One region of the Pedomonas sp. genome, then DNA from elsewhere that is predicted to be linked to it. Evidence: predicted binding sites of a transcription regulator. Region 1 holds the regulator's gene; the other holds the start of a gene.
What was found. Region 1 encodes LexA, which represses DNA repair genes until DNA is damaged. Its sites were predicted from a motif close to GTTCCNCNCTTGTTCT; they were not measured.
Positions count from the first base shown of each region.

Region 2: the regulator LexA is predicted to act here: its motif matches at 4,042-4,057, upstream of VIG90_RS15160 (ImuA family protein).

Region 1 is NZ_DATBUP010000258.1:4,022-11,462, reverse strand. Features, by position in the region: gene trpD (anthranilate phosphoribosyltransferase) at 1-1,022, shown strand, start outside; gene trpC (indole-3-glycerol phosphate synthase TrpC) at 1,022-1,822, shown strand; gene moaC (cyclic pyranopterin monophosphate synthase MoaC) at 1,829-2,308, shown strand; gene glp (gephyrin-like molybdotransferase Glp) at 2,324-3,529, shown strand; gene lexA (transcriptional repressor LexA) at 3,587-4,303, shown strand; gene VIG90_RS18235 (ComEC/Rec2 family competence protein) at 4,322-6,415, opposite strand; gene gltX (glutamate--tRNA ligase) at 6,557-7,441, shown strand, end outside.
Region 2 is NZ_DATBUP010000206.1:10,560-18,000, reverse strand. Features, by position in the region: gene VIG90_RS15175 (hypothetical protein) at 261-668, shown strand; partial or broken gene VIG90_RS19900 (ISL3 family transposase) at 1,031-1,201, shown strand; gene VIG90_RS15170 (DUF932 domain-containing protein) at 1,299-2,492, opposite strand; gene VIG90_RS15165 (hypothetical protein) at 3,371-3,622, opposite strand; gene VIG90_RS15160 (ImuA family protein) at 4,086-4,847, shown strand; gene VIG90_RS15155 (DUF6504 family protein) at 4,762-6,285, shown strand; gene VIG90_RS15150 (error-prone DNA polymerase) at 6,282-7,441, shown strand, end outside.

The DNA.
Region 1 (7,441 bases):
CACCCCTGGCTGACTTCCCCGCGTTCCTCAACAGCATCGCCGCTGGCCAGCGGCTGACGGATGCCCAGTCCGCCGCCGCGTTCGACGCCATCATGAGCGGACAGGTGCCCGAGGCCGTCATCGCGGCCTTCTTCATGGGCCTGAAGATGCAGGGTGAAACCGCGTCTGACCTGGTGGCCGCCGCCAGCGCCATGCGTCGCCGCGCCATTCCGGTCAGCGCTCCCCTTGACTCCATCGACACCTGCGGCACCGGCGGCGATGGCCTATCCACCCTCAACGTCTCCACCGCTGCCGCCATCGTTGCGGCGGCCTGCGGCGCCAAGGTCGCCAAGCACGGCAACCGCTCCGCCACGTCGCGCTCGTCCTCGGCGGGTGTGCTGGAGTCGCTGGGCGTCGTCATCGGTCGCGAGCCGGAGCATGTGGAACGGTGCCTGCGCGAGCTTGGCATCACCTTCATTCTGGCCAACGCCCACCACCCGGCCATGAAGGCGGTGGCGGACGTGCGCCGCACGCTCAAGATCCCCACCATCTTCAATCTGGTCGGCCCGCTCACCAATCCGGCGGGCGTGAAGCGTCAGGTGGTCGGCGTCTATTCCGAACGCTGGCTCGAACCAATGGCCGAGGCTCTCGGCCGTCTGGGCGCGGAGCGCGCTTGGGTCATCTACGGCGCAGGCGGCATGGATGAGATGTCCCTCGTCGGCCCGTCCCACATTGCCGAGTATCACAACGGCACCGTGACCCGCTTCGAGGTCACGCCGGAAGAGCTGGGCCTTCAGCGCGCGCCGGTCGAGGCCATCAAGGGCGGCGATTCCGATCATAACGCGGCGGCCCTGCGCCGCATGCTGGGCGGCGAGAAATGCGCATACCGCGACACGGTAGTGCTGAACGCGGCGGCCGCGTTGGTTGTCGGCGGTCAGGCCGCCTCCTTGGGCGAAGGTGTGGCACTGGCCACGGCAGCCATCGACACCGGCAAGGCGAATGCCCTGCTGGATCGCTGGATCGAGATGACGAGTAAAGACTGATGAGTGACACGCTTCAGAAGATCATGGACACCACCCGCCAGCACGTGGCCCGCTGCAAGCTGGCCCGTCCCCTGTCGGTGGTCGAGGCCGATGCCCGGGCGCAGGAGCGTCCGCGCGGCTTCCTGAATGCGCTGGAGCGCGCCCGCCGGGAGGGCCGCTACGGCCTTATCGCCGAGATCAAGAAGGCCAGCCCCTCCAAGGGCCTGATCCGTGCCGACTTTGATCCGGCCACCCACGCGCAGGATTATCTCGCCGGCGGCGCGACTTGTCTCTCCATCCTGACGGACGAGCCGTTCTTCCAGGGCAGCCCCGCCTACCTGAAGGCCGCCCGCCGCGCCGTACCGCTGCCCGTGCTGCGCAAGGATTTCATGGTCGACACCTATCAGGTGGTCGAAGCCCGCGCTATGGGAGCGGACTGCATTCTGCTCATCATGGCCGGTCTTGAAGACGGTCAGGCGGCCGAGCTGGAAGCCGCTGCCGAAGCGCTCGGCATGGACGTTCTGATCGAGGTGCACAATGCCGAGGAGCTGGAGCGGGCCACCCGTCTCAACTCCCGCATGATGGGTATCAACAACCGCAATCTCAAGACGATGCAGGTGGACATCAACACCACCGTCGAGCTGGCGGGCCTCCTGCCGCAGGGGTACCTGATCGTCGGCGAAAGCGGCCTGCGCACCAAGGCGGACCTTGATCTGCTGGCCGCGCGCGGCGTCACCACCTTCCTCGTTGGCGAGTCCCTCATGTCCCAGCAGGACGTGCGGGCCGCGACCCGAGCCCTGCTCGGCCTGGCTGCGGAGTAAGCGCCTGTGGCGAACGGCCTGTCCCATATCGGCGAGTCTGGCGAGGCCCACATGGTCGATATCTCGGCCAAGGCGGCCACCGAGCGCCGCGCTGTGGCGACGGGCCGTATCTTCATGTCCGCCGAGGCGTTCGCCGCGGTTCGCGACAATGCGGTGGCCAAGGGCGATGTGCTCTCCGTTGCGCGCGTTGCGGGCATCATGGCGGCCAAGCGCACTTCCGACCTCATTCCGCTGTGCCACCCCCTGCCTATCCAGAAGGTTGCGGTCGATTTCTCGCTGGAGGAAGCAGACTGTGCCATCACCGTCACGGCCATGGTGAAAACCGCCGGCCAGACAGGCGTTGAGATGGAAGCATTGACGGCGGCAAGCGTTGCCCTTCTGACCGTCTATGACATGGCCAAGGCGCTGGACAAGGCCATGCGCATCGAGGGCGTCCGTCTTCTGGAAAAGACGGGCGGCAAATCCGGACCCTATTCAGCGCCATGATGACGGAGGCGTGAGATGTTGAGCGTGGCGGAAGCGCAAGCCCATGTGCTGGCAGCGGGCGGCAACCGTCGCCGTGAGACGGTGCCGCTGAGCGAAGCCCACGGCCGCTATCTGGCCGAAGATGTCATCGCGCGGCTTACCCAGCCCCCGTTCAACGCCTCCGCCATGGATGGCTATGCCGTCCGCTTCGAGGACATCGCCCCCGGAATTACCTTCCCTGTGATCGGAGAGGCCATTGCGGGCAAGGCGTTCGACGGCTTCTTCGAGGAAGGCGTGGCCGTGCGCGTGCTGACCGGCGCACCCATGCCGGACGGCACCGATACCGTCATTCTCCAGGAGGACGTCGCCTACGAGGACGGCGCAATCCGCCTGATCGGAGACTGCCCGCCCCACGCGGGCCGCCATGTCCGCAAGGCGGGGCAGGACTTTGCCGAGGGCAGCCTGCTGCTACAGGTCGGCACGCGCATCAATGTCCGCGGCATCGCCCTCATGGCTGCCAGTGGCCACGGCACCGCCGAGGTGTTCGCCCGTCCCCGCGTCGTCATTCTGTCGACCGGAGATGAACTCGTCCCGCCGGGTCAGGCCCCCGGCCCCAGCCAGATCGTCAACTCCAACGGCGTCATGCTGGCCTCCCTCCTGCGCTGCTGCGGCGCGCAGGTCCAGGACCTCGGCATCCTGCCCGACCGGCATGACGTGATCCGTGACGCCATCGCCCGGGCCGCGGCGGATGCGGACATTCTGGTCACGGTCGGCGGCGCGTCCGTTGGCGATCATGACTATGTGCAGGCGGCGCTCGTTGATGCCGGTGCCCGCATCGATTTCTGGAAGATCGCCATGCGCCCGGGAAAGCCCATGATGCTCGGCACCCTTGGCGAGTCCGTCACCATCGGTCTGCCGGGCAACCCGGTTTCTGCTTACGTCTGCGCCCAGCTGTATCTCTTGCCGCTGGTTCGTCATCTTATGGGCGCGGCTGACCCGCTGCCGCGCCCGCTGCAGGGTCGCCTTACGGTCGACGTACGTCCCAATGGCGGTCGGGTCGATTACATGCGCGCCATGGTCACCGCGAGTGCGGACGGCTGGGAGGTCACACCCTTTCCTGTGCAGGACAGCGCCATGCTCTCCCGTCTTGAGGCCGCGAACGCCCTCGCCATTCGTCCCATCAATGCGCCGGCCGCAGAAAAAGGGTCGAATATCGCCTTTCTACTACTCAACGCCGATTGACCTTTTCGTGGAACTTTCATAGAACGTTCATTGTCTGTTCCACGAAGGACTTGGGCAATGCTCACTCGCAAACAGCACGATTTGCTGATGTTCATCCATCAGCGTCTCGAAACGTCCGGCATCTCGCCGTCGTTCGAGGAAATGAAGGAAGCGCTCGGGCTTAAATCGAAGTCCGGCGTTCACCGCCTTATCAATGCTCTGGTGGAGCGCAATTTCATCCGCCGCCTGCCCAACCGGGCCCGCGCGCTGGAAGTGCTGCGCCTGCCGGATGCGGCAGCCCCCACCCGCCCTGTCAAGCCGCAGCTTGCAAGCGACCGGGATGCCGCCATCGCCGCTTCGGACAACGTTGTGCGTGGTCCCTTCGGCAAGCCCAAGGCTCAGCCGGTTGCCGCGACGTTCGTCGAGATACCGCTGCATGGCCGCGTTGCTGCCGGTGTTCCCATCGAGGCAATGGAAAGCGATCGTCAGCTCGCTGTTCCGCCCGCCCTGCTTGGTCCTGGCGATCACTTCGCGCTGGAAGTCTCCGGTGACTCCATGGTCGAGGCCGGCATTCTGGACGGTGACTACGCCATTATCCGCAAGGCCGAGCATGCGCTGGATGGAGACATCATCGTTGCTCTCGTCGATGACGGCGAAGCCACGCTGAAGCGCCTGCGCCGCAAGGAAGGCAAGGTTCGGCTCGAGCCGGCCAACGCCACCTACAAGACCCAGATTTACGAACCGAAGCGGGTTCGCATTCAGGGCAAGCTCATCGGGCTGATGCGCCGGTACTAAATAGTTTTTTGCTCAAGTTCAGCGCGCGGCCGTCACCCATGGGTGGCGGCCGCGTTGCGTTTGGGCCGCCTGCACATCCGGCGTACCGCTGGGTCCGAACCGCACGGTCACGGCTCCAAGCCGCTTACGGCCCGCCTCGTCCAGCTTCAGCAGCTTCGGCTGGCACCATCTCGGCAGTCCACGCGGCGCAATGATCACGTCGCTCTCCACGCAAACCCGCGCCAGCACGGGGTTATCTAGCCAGTCCTTCAGCCAGACGATGCGCCGCCAGTCTCCGTGCCGGTTCAGCGAAACACGGCACAGCCCTTCGTCGCACTCCTGAACCAGCGCTGGCCCTGCCGCCTCGTCCAGCCGCGCAACTGCTCTGGCATCCAGCCCGCTGTCCTCCAGCCACATCGCGCGCGTGAAGCTGCCCCGCCGCAAGCTTGAGAACGCCATGCGCCCGTCCTCCAGCCGCACCGCCATCAGCCCGCCATCGGCACTCACGTACAGATCCGGCGTCGGTGTCATGGCGGCAAGAACCAGTCCTGCCGCTGTCAGGCCGAGCCCCAGCAATCTCAGCCGCGTGCGCCACAGGCACAGCCAGATCAGCCCCAGCATCATCAGGCTGAAGGGCCCGCCGCCCAGCGCCCGCCAGCGCATCACCGCGCCGTCCCAGGCCGCCACCGACCGGGCGATGCCGATGAGCAGGTCTAAGGCCCAGCGCAGCACCTCCGTCACCCATGGCACCCCGCCGATGCTTTCGGCCGCCACCGCCAGCATCAGCCCCGGCATGATCAGGATGCTGGTCAGCGGAATCGCAACGAAGTTGGCAATCACCCCGTACACGCCGGTCTGATTGAAGTGGGCAATGGCGATGGGTGACAGCATGGCCTCGGCCACAAGGCTGCTCACGATCAGCCCGGCCGCCCATCGAAGCGCGCTGCGGCCCCGCCCATCCGTTTCCCGCCGCCGCAGCCATCGCTCGGCAAAGCGGGACTGATAGAGCGCCACCAGTCCGGTCACCGCCGCGAAGGACAGCTGGAAGCTGGGGCTGAGCACCGCCTCTGGCCGGAACAGCAGGATGAGCCCTGCCCCCGCCGCCACCAGCCGCAGGCTAATCGCCTCCCGGCCCAGCAGCAGGCCCGCCAGCACAATGAGCGTGGCAATGCAGCTGCGTACCGTTGGAAGGCTGCTTCCCGCGATCAGCGTATAGGCAACGGCGGCAATGGCCGCCGCCAGGGCGGCATAGGTCTTCAGCGGCAGGCGCAGCGCCAACCACGGCGAGAGCGCCAGCACCCGCCGCGTCAGCAAGAACACCAGCCCCGTCACCATGCCGATGTGCAGACCGGAGATGGAAACAAGGTGGGCAAGGCCGCTGTTTCGCATCGCCTCGGTCACCTCGTCGCTGATACCGGAGCGATCTCCCGTCACCAGCGCGGCGGCCATGCCGCCCGCCTCCCCGCCGATCCGCTCCCGCAACCGCGCGCTCAGCGTCTCCCGCGCCGTCTCCAACCTTTCCATTATGCCGCGCGCGGGCGGCGGCGGCATCACAACCGTGACGTCTCCCAGTGGCACGCCGACAGCCCCTATGCCCTCGAACCACGCCCGTCGCGCAAAATCGTAACCGCCCGGCACGGAAGGCCCGGGCGGCGGTTGCAGCCATGCCTTCACCCGCACCTTTGCTCCCCGCTTCAGGGGCACCTCAAGCGCCCCCCGGCTGGTCAGCCGCACCCGCTCAGGCGTCTCACCCGGCGTAAGCCGCTCAATGTCCTCGATTCTCAGAATGACTCGCTCGCGCCCGTCCCCCAGAGTCTCATGCGAGTCGACTATCCCCGTCACCACCCGCGCCGCGCCATCCAGTGGAAAGACCGGGGCCCGCACCGCCTCCGCCCGGGCCCAAGCCAGTGCAACGCCCAATGCAACCAGCAGACCGCCCCAGCCGATCAGGCGGCCCAGCGCCCCCAGCCGCCAGCACAGAAGTGCCGATCCCAGTGCCACGGCGAGGGCTGCACCCCAGAACTGCGCAGCTGGCAGGGCAAACCACATCGCAATTCCACTGCCCAGCGCCACCGGGGCCCACAGCGGCCATTGCTCCCGCTCGCTCAGCACCGCAGCCTCGGCCCGGCGCATGAACCGGGCGAGTCCTTGTGTTCCAAGAGTTTGCGGGCGGAAAACCGCCCCGCTTGTGGCATGCGATGTTTGAACCACTTGTCCTGCTGTGCTAGAGCCGCGCCAATTCTTTTTTAACCACCACTCTCGGTCAGGTGTACGATGGGTTCAAGTCCAACCCCGGTGGTCACGCGCTTCGCGCCGTCGCCGACAGGTTTCCTGCACATCGGCGGTGCCCGCACCGCTCTGTTCAACTATCTCTTTGCCCGTCACTTCGGTGGCAAGTTCCTGCTGCGGATCGAGGACACGGACCGGGAGCGTTCCACCCAGGCAGCCATCGACGCCATCATCGATGGCATGAAGTGGCTGGATCTGGAGTGGGATGGCGAGATCACCTACCAGTTCGCCCGCGCCGAGCGTCATGCCGAAGTCGCCCGCCAGCTTCTGGCCGAGGGCAAGGCGTACTACTGCTACGCGACGCCCGAAGAGCTTGAGGAAATGCGCGCCAAGGCCCGTGCCGAAGGCCGCCCGATGAAGTACGACGGCCGCTGGCGCGATCGCGATCCGTCCGAAGCGCCTGCAGGCGCAAAGCCGGTCATTCGCCTGAAGGCGCCCCAGACGGGCGAGACCACCATCAACGATCTGGTGCAGGGGGAAGTCACCGTCTCCCATGAGCAGCTGGACGACATGGTCCTCCTCCGCGCGGACGGCACCCCCACCTACATGCTGGCAGTTGTAGTCGATGACCATGACATGGGCGTCACCCACGTCATCCGTGGCGATGACCACCTGAACAACGCCTTCCGCCAGCTGGCGCTCATCCGCGCCATGGGCTGGCCGGAGCCGATCTACGCCCACATCCCGCTCATCCACGGCGCGGACGGTGCCAAGCTCTCCAAGCGCCACGGCGCGCTGGGCGTCACCGACTATCGCGAGATGGGTTTCCTGCCGGAGGCGGTGGAGAACTATCTCCTGCGCCTGGGCTGGGGTTATGGCGATGAGGAGATCATCTCCCGCCAGCAATCCGTCGAGTGGTTCACCATCGAT
Region 2 (7,441 bases), on a different contig from region 1:
TTCGCTGCGTTTCGGGCCTGTGCCCTGTAAAGAGGCGCTTTACAAGCTTTTTTGTTCCATATCTGTTCGACAGCCTTATTGTTGTTCGCCCAGTAACTGCCCTCCATGCCAGTGTTCTAACATACCAAATGTGGCTGTCCATCTTGATGAGCCATCTGCCGCCGCCGCATTAAAACGCTAGTTGTGAGCACCATGGCTCAGCCATTGCTTAAGCTCGCAATACCATCTTGCCCAAACCTTGTAGCCAAGCAGCGCTAGACTTGGGAAAGTACTGGACGATATCCGTTCAAAGGCTGTTATTCCTTGGCTCCGCTCCAACTGATCATCCATGGGTCGAGATCATCGCACGAGAACGTCCCGGAGCCTATGCACATGAAGCCAAGGAGGGAGCCACGGAGGCTCAGCAGGTTGTCGATCGCTGGCATCTGCTGTGCAACTGCTCCGAGGCGCTGCTGGATGCCCTGGAACACGGTTACCGCGCGGTTCGGAAGATTGGCAGATCTCTGGCTGGCCAGAATATGCCGTACCCGGAGAGTCTGCATCCTGGCAGCAAGGCAGAGCGCTTGCAGACACAGCGGTGGCACAACCGGAGAGTCGTGTTCGACCAGGTGAAGGAGTTGAGCCCCTGGGCCGGAGCCAACTCGCTGCGGCGTGGCGATCAAGCGTGAATTGGACCCTGATCTTAAGGCTAGCCGAAAAGGGCAGAGAGACAAGGCACCCGTATCCTCAGAGTGGATGGCTCTCAAGCCTGATGCAACGGAGTCCTTCTAGGATTATCTGCGTCATGGGTGGGCGCAGGGATGCCGGAACGCTACCCAGCTCTACCCCACAGTATGCGGATATCGGTACCAGGAAAACGCCAAGGCCTTCCGCCATTGGGTCAAGGTCAGATTGCGCGAAGGCACGCCTGCTTCGGCCCCGAGAACCGCTCCGATCACCTCGCCCTAAGGCCCCCTACCAAGGCGGCCGGTCTGGCGTGCCTCTTCCCGGCCATGATCCATACCCGGGAGAGCGATGCCTTGGTAGGACGGCTGGAGCGCGCGCGCCTGAGCCCGCTGTCGACGCCATTCGGGCGGCATTGACCCTTCCCTGGAGCAGCGGTCCGGTTGAGGGGGAGATCAACAAGCCCAAACTTGTCAAGCGGTCCATGTATGGCCATGCTGGCCTCGATCACCTGCGCGCCCGGGTCACAGTTAATTGAATTGAACTAAAATTGCGGAAGAGCTTACTTCTGAAGAGTATCGATCCGGTAATAACAAACCCTACCGAAAACTGTCTAGAATCAGTGGCCCGGCCTTTTAATGCAGAGCCTGCTGCATCAGCGTTTGAGCCTTAGCCTCGATGGCAATCCGGCTGTCCTGGTGAACTTCACTCCTCGCCCGGGCCGTGATGCCGCTCACAAAGTCAAATATGGTCTCAGGCGGACGTCCTTCTTCGGCCACAACCGTTTGGATGATCCGCTGTGCGTCGGTCTTGGTGAAGCCGCGCTTGCGCAGGAACACCTCCCGCTCCTCGTCGTCCGTCGCAACCACCCGCTGCCGCGCAGCGTTTATGCCGGAAATAAAGCTCGCTGGGCTTGAGTTGGCGAACCGGGCCAGAGCCGGCGCCGCTTCCAGGGCAAACCGATCGCCTGCAAATTTACTATGGCGGATCTTGATTTCCTGGAGATCCTGGCAGCCCCATAAGTTTCGGTTCATGCAGACTGCGCGAAGGTAGAATGTTGCAATGCCAAGCGTCGTACTGCCGACCTCGCTGTTCCAGGCGTAGAACCCACGAAAGAAGAGATCCGGCTCGCCATTCGGCAGTCGACCGGCCTCGATTGGGCGTGCATCGTCGCACAAGAATACAAAAACGTCGCGGTCGCTGGCGTAAAGCGTCGTTGTGTCCTTGGTCACATCGACATAAGGATTATGGGTCATGGTAGACCAATCCATCAGGCCTGGCACCTTCCAATTGGAATCCCCCATCCCGTCCCCAGCGATCTTCATGACAGCCTCAACCAGCTCGTGATCCCAGATGCGCCCGTACTCGGGGCCGGTCACGGCCCGCAGTTCCAGACGATGGTTGTCCGTCTCCAGAAGCTTGACTGCCTCGCTTCGTCTGCTCAGCAAACCATGCTGGAGATTGATGCCGGCCAGAGCACCGGGCAAAGAGCGCAGGTAAGATGCTGGCGCGCCCACCAGGCTACACAGCTGTCCAAACGACCAGTGGGTCGGCGTAATCGGCATGTCGCGATGGCGCGCCATAAGCCAAAGGCTCGAGCCATTGTCTTTGCTGGCCTCAACACGAATCATGTCCGATGGGACGATGCTGGTCGATGCTTGTTCGGACCGCCTTTTGACAGCCTGGTATAGCTCGCTGAGGCTCAAATACCGCTCGTCATCGGGGCGGCTGAACCACTCGCTCGAGACGCGACCGATGCGCTCGCCTCGGGTAATATCGACACGATACGCCCCGCTCATCGGCTTGGCGGAAATGATGCCAGTTTCCATAGCTCGTCCTCTCAGGTCTGGTGGAAGGAGGAGGCATCACGCTCCTGATACCTCTTTCACCCTCCCCTTTCCCTCCTTCTGCTTATGAGGCGGAGGACCGGGCTGTGCCGCATCAACTTAGAGCCTAACCGGCTATGGCCGTGGTAGTCGTTATTGCCAGAACAAAGGGATCGGCCAGTCTGGAACTATTCAAGGCCGCATGTCGCTGCACTGGGTGCCCGCTTATATAAAAATGAAGGGGCACTAAGATTATTTGCGACGCAGGTTCCTATACGTCAAACCGGCTTACTTAAATAATTTCGAATTATATCCACCCCTATTAGTGAAAGCATTACTATCAGATAACCAGCACACGATGCACAAATATAGAAGGCAATAAACCACAGATCTGATGTCCCAATTACATTGCGCTCGCATATTACGTACGCCGCGATTATCAAACATACTGCAGTTGATATATGGGATATTACGCTATGCTTAGCCACTTTTGCCATAACGACGTTAAATCCTACGCAAAAAATGCCCCCTACAATCGACAGAAAAAAGACTTTGTCTATGTCCGACCATGGCGCAAAGGGCTGTCCTATCTGAAGCTGTCTCAATCCGACGGCAAGAAGGGATGCTAGAATGGGCCCGATCCAGATGCCATAAAATGCCCAGTTAAGATGCAACAAAGATAGCGGCATAGGTCCATTTTTCATATTTTTTCTTTCTTGTTCAATACACTCCAGTATGTTCATATGCGCCGCGAGAAACATGTACTACCGCCTCTAGTGCATATTTCTGGGCTGGATTATCAAGGGTGGAGCACCTATTAACAACAACCTCCAATCTATTTTTATGAATAGTTCACATATAATATTTACATTGATTATTTTTCATTCTTGTTTTGATATTTCTTTAAGAATTAAATTGGCCAAATCATTGACGTTATGAACGGACCGGTACAGCACTCGTTCATTTCTGATTCTAAAAATCCTCTCCAGAGACAATATGACCAGCGTCAAATCGTCTGTATCCAAGTGCATATCTTCTACAAATCTAGCGTCATCGGAAAATGCCTCGTCGTAGTATTTTCCCACTTCTTTACGGATCGCCTGTCGGACATATTCGAACAGTTCATTATTCATAATAAAACTGACCCTAAATAGAATCATTACAATGCAATTTGTCGGTCAGAGCTTAATACTGCCTCATCGGAAAAAGCATGCTTACAATGAAATTTGCTTGTACGATTACAATACCTATTCCGGCTCTTCCGAATGATTTCTTTTTATACCAACGCTCTGATGCGATCTTCGTGCAAACCGGTTCCTTGCAAGACTGAATGTCAAGCGGTCCGCTACAGTTTCAACGGCAAAAGTAATATAAAGCCTGAGGTCCGAACGGAGCTTGGTGCCAAGCGCCCGTTTCTGTCCATCACAGGCAACCGCTTGGTTTATACGCACGAGCAGACGCAAGTCACCGACAGCTTTCGGCGATCTCGGCAGCAGAAAGAACACCATTACGCCTCCCGTCGAATCTTCCTTGACTCTGCGCAATGAAAATAAGAACAGATAGGGAACATTCCGCCGATTCCAGCGATGGACAAGTATGACAAGCGTAGGGCCAAAAATCGCCATAGAGCACCTGCGTGCGCAGATCGAAAGGATCGAAGGTAGAAGCCTGCGCGCCAGATCGGTCCTGCCCTTTGGGGTGGCCGAGGTAGACGCGCGCCTGCCCGGCGGGGGCCTGGTTCTGGGGGCTCTGCATGAAGTCGCCGGCGGCGGCAATGGCGCGGTGGATGGTGCCGCTGCGGCGCTTTTCGTGGCTGGAGTTGCGGCCCGCACGACGGGTAAAGTCTTATGGTGTCTGACACGGCCGGATCTCTTCGCGCCGGCACTGGCACAGGCTGGCCTCTGCCCGGACCGCGTGCTCTATGTCGAGGCGGACGATGACTCCACGGTTCTTGCCTGCATGGAAGAGGCGCTGCGCCATGGCGGACTTGGCGCTGTTGTTGGTGAGCTTGCGCGCCTGTCTATGACCGCATCGCGCCGGCTGCATCTGGCGGCCGAAGGAACCGGCTCCATCGGCGTCGCGCTGCGGCGCTGGCGGCGGCAGACCGAGACCGTTGATTTTGGACAGCCCACAGCGGCCGTGACGCGCTGGCGCATCTCGGTCCTGCCGTCGGCGCCGCTGCCTGTGCCGGGCGTGAGCCGGCATCGCTGGCTGGTTGAGCTTATCCGCACTCGTGCGGGCGAAAGTGCAGATTTTGTTTTGGAGGCATGCGATGAGACGGGTCGTCTCGCTGTACCTGCCGACCTGGCCAACGGATCGGGTGCGGCGGATGGCTGGCGGCGAGGCGCTTTCGGCTGAAACGCCGCTTGTCCTGGTCGGTCGGGAAGGTAGCAGGCGGGTCGTGCGGGCAGCGGATGCTGCCGCTCAGGCCGCTGGCCTTCATGCCGGCATGCCGGTTGCCAAGGCTCAGATTCTTGTGCCTGATCTGGTTATGGAAGATGCCTCCCCGGCTGCGGACGCCGAGGCGTTGGAGCGGCTGGCCGTGTGGATGTTGCAACGTTTCGCGCCCATCGTCGCCGCCGATCCGCCCGACGGCATCGTCATCGATTCAACCGGTGCCGACCATCTTCACGGCGGCGAGGCGGCGATGCTCGATGGGCTCGTCGGCCGCCTGGCTCTATCGGGTGTGACGGCGCGGGCCGCGATTGCCGATAGTTGGGGAGCGGCTCACGCTCTTGCGCGGTATAGTGCCGATCCGGTCTGCATCGCACCGGCCGGGCATGGGCCATCCGTCCTGGTGCCTTTGCCGATCGAGGCCCTGAGGCTCCCGCATCGGATGGCGGCGGATCTGCGCGTTCTCGGCTTTGATCGCATTGGCGACCTGCTCGCGCAGCCGCGGGCTCCGCTGACTTTGCGCTTCGGGCCTGAGCTGGAGCGACGCCTGCGGCAGGCATTGGGAGAACTGGCCGAGCCAATCGAGGCTGTTCGTTCGCCAGACCTGATCGAGGCACGCCGGGCATTTGCCGAGCCCATCGGGGCGGCCGAGACGATCGCACGCTACATCGGAAAGCTGGTCGATCAGCTCTCCAGGAGTCTCGAAGAGAAAAGTCTTGGTGCACGCCGGCTCGACCTGCTCTGCAACTGCGTCGACAACCGCACCGAAGCGGTCCGGGTCGGCCTGGCGACGCCGGTCCGGGATGCGCAGCGCCTCACCCGGCTGCTCTGCGACAAGATCGAGACCATCGACCCCGGCTTTGGCATCGAGATCATGACACTGACGGCAACGATCACCGAGCCTGTGGGCCGCAGGCAACTGGCAAGTTCACTCATCGAGGCGGCAGCACCCGACATCTCGGGTCTTATCGATACCCTGGCCAACAGGATTGGCGCGCGGGCCGTCTACCGTGTAGCCCCCGTCGCCAGCGACATACCTGAGCGCTCCGTTTGCCGGATTCCGGCTATGTCTCCTGACACCGGTGCGACTTGGCCCGGCCACTGGCCCCGCCCCTCCCGCCTGCTGGTCCGGCCGGAGCCGATCGAGACGGTCGCACTATTGCCTGATCATCCGCCGGCGTCGTTCACCTGGCGGGGTGCCCGACGACGCGTCAAGCGTGCTGATGGCCCGGAGCGGGTCTTTGGCGAGTGGTGGAAATGCGATGCTGAACTCGTGGCCGTGCGCGACTACTTCCGGGTCGAGGACGAGGCTGGCGAGCGCTACTGGATCTACCGCGCCGGTGACGGCGAGCATCCGGAAACCGGCTCGCACCGCTGGTTCCTGCATGGGGTGTTCGGATGACGGCCCGATACGCCGAGCTGGAGGCGACCAGTCACTTCAGCTTTCTACGCGGCGCGTCCTCGGCGGAGGAGCTGTTTGGACGCGCGGCCCTCCTTGGCATCGAGGCGCTCGGCATCGTCGATCGCAATTCTTTGGCCGGCATGGTGCGCGCCCATGAAGCGGCCAAGGCAAATGGCGTAAGGCTTATCGTCGGCTGCCGGCTTGATCTGGTCGATGGCATGTCGGTTCTGGTTTATCCGACCGACCGGCCAGCTTATTCCCGGCTCTGCCGGCTCCTGTCGCTTGGCAAGCGGCGTGGCGGCAAAGGGAAATGTCGTCTCGAATGGGCGGATCTTGTCGCCTATGGCGATGGCCTGATCGCGGTCTTCGTGCCTGAAGTCGCGGACGAGCATTGCGGCCTCTGGCTGCGCCGCCTGCGGGAAGCCTTCGGCAATCGCGCCTACATGGCGTTGACGCTTCGGCGGCGCCCCAATGACCAGGTGCGCCTCCATGAGCTCTCCAATCTGGCGACGCAGATGCGTGTGCCAACCGTGGTGACCAACGACGTCCTGTTCCATGAGCCTGATCGCCGCATACTTCAGGATGTGGTCACTGCCATCCGTCATAACACCACCATCGACATGCTTGGCGACAGGCGCGAGCGGCATGCGGATCGCTACCTCAAGCCGCCGGAGGAGATGCACCGGCTGTTCAGCCGCTACCCTGAGGCCATGGCGCGTACACTGGAAATCGCCGATCGCTGCCGCTTTTCCTTGGACGAGCTGGCCTACCAGTACCCTGAGGAGCGCGAAGACCCCTCGCTCACCCCTCAGCAGACGCTCGAAAAGCTGACCTGGGAGGGGGCTGAGCGGCGCTATCCGGACGGGGTGCCGGACAGCACGCGCGCCATCCTCCATCATGAGCTACAGTTGATCGAGAAGCTCGGCTATGCGCCCTACTTTCTGACCGTCTACAACATCGTACGCTTTGCCCGCTCGCAGGAGATTCTATGCCAGGGTCGCGGCTCGGCCGCCAACTCGGCGGTTTGCTATGTGCTCGGCATCACCAGCATCGACCCCAGTCGTCATGACCTGCTCTTCGAGCGCTTTGTATCCGAAGAGCGCCACGAGCCACCTGATATCGACGTCGACTTCGAGCACGAGCGGCGCGAGATTGT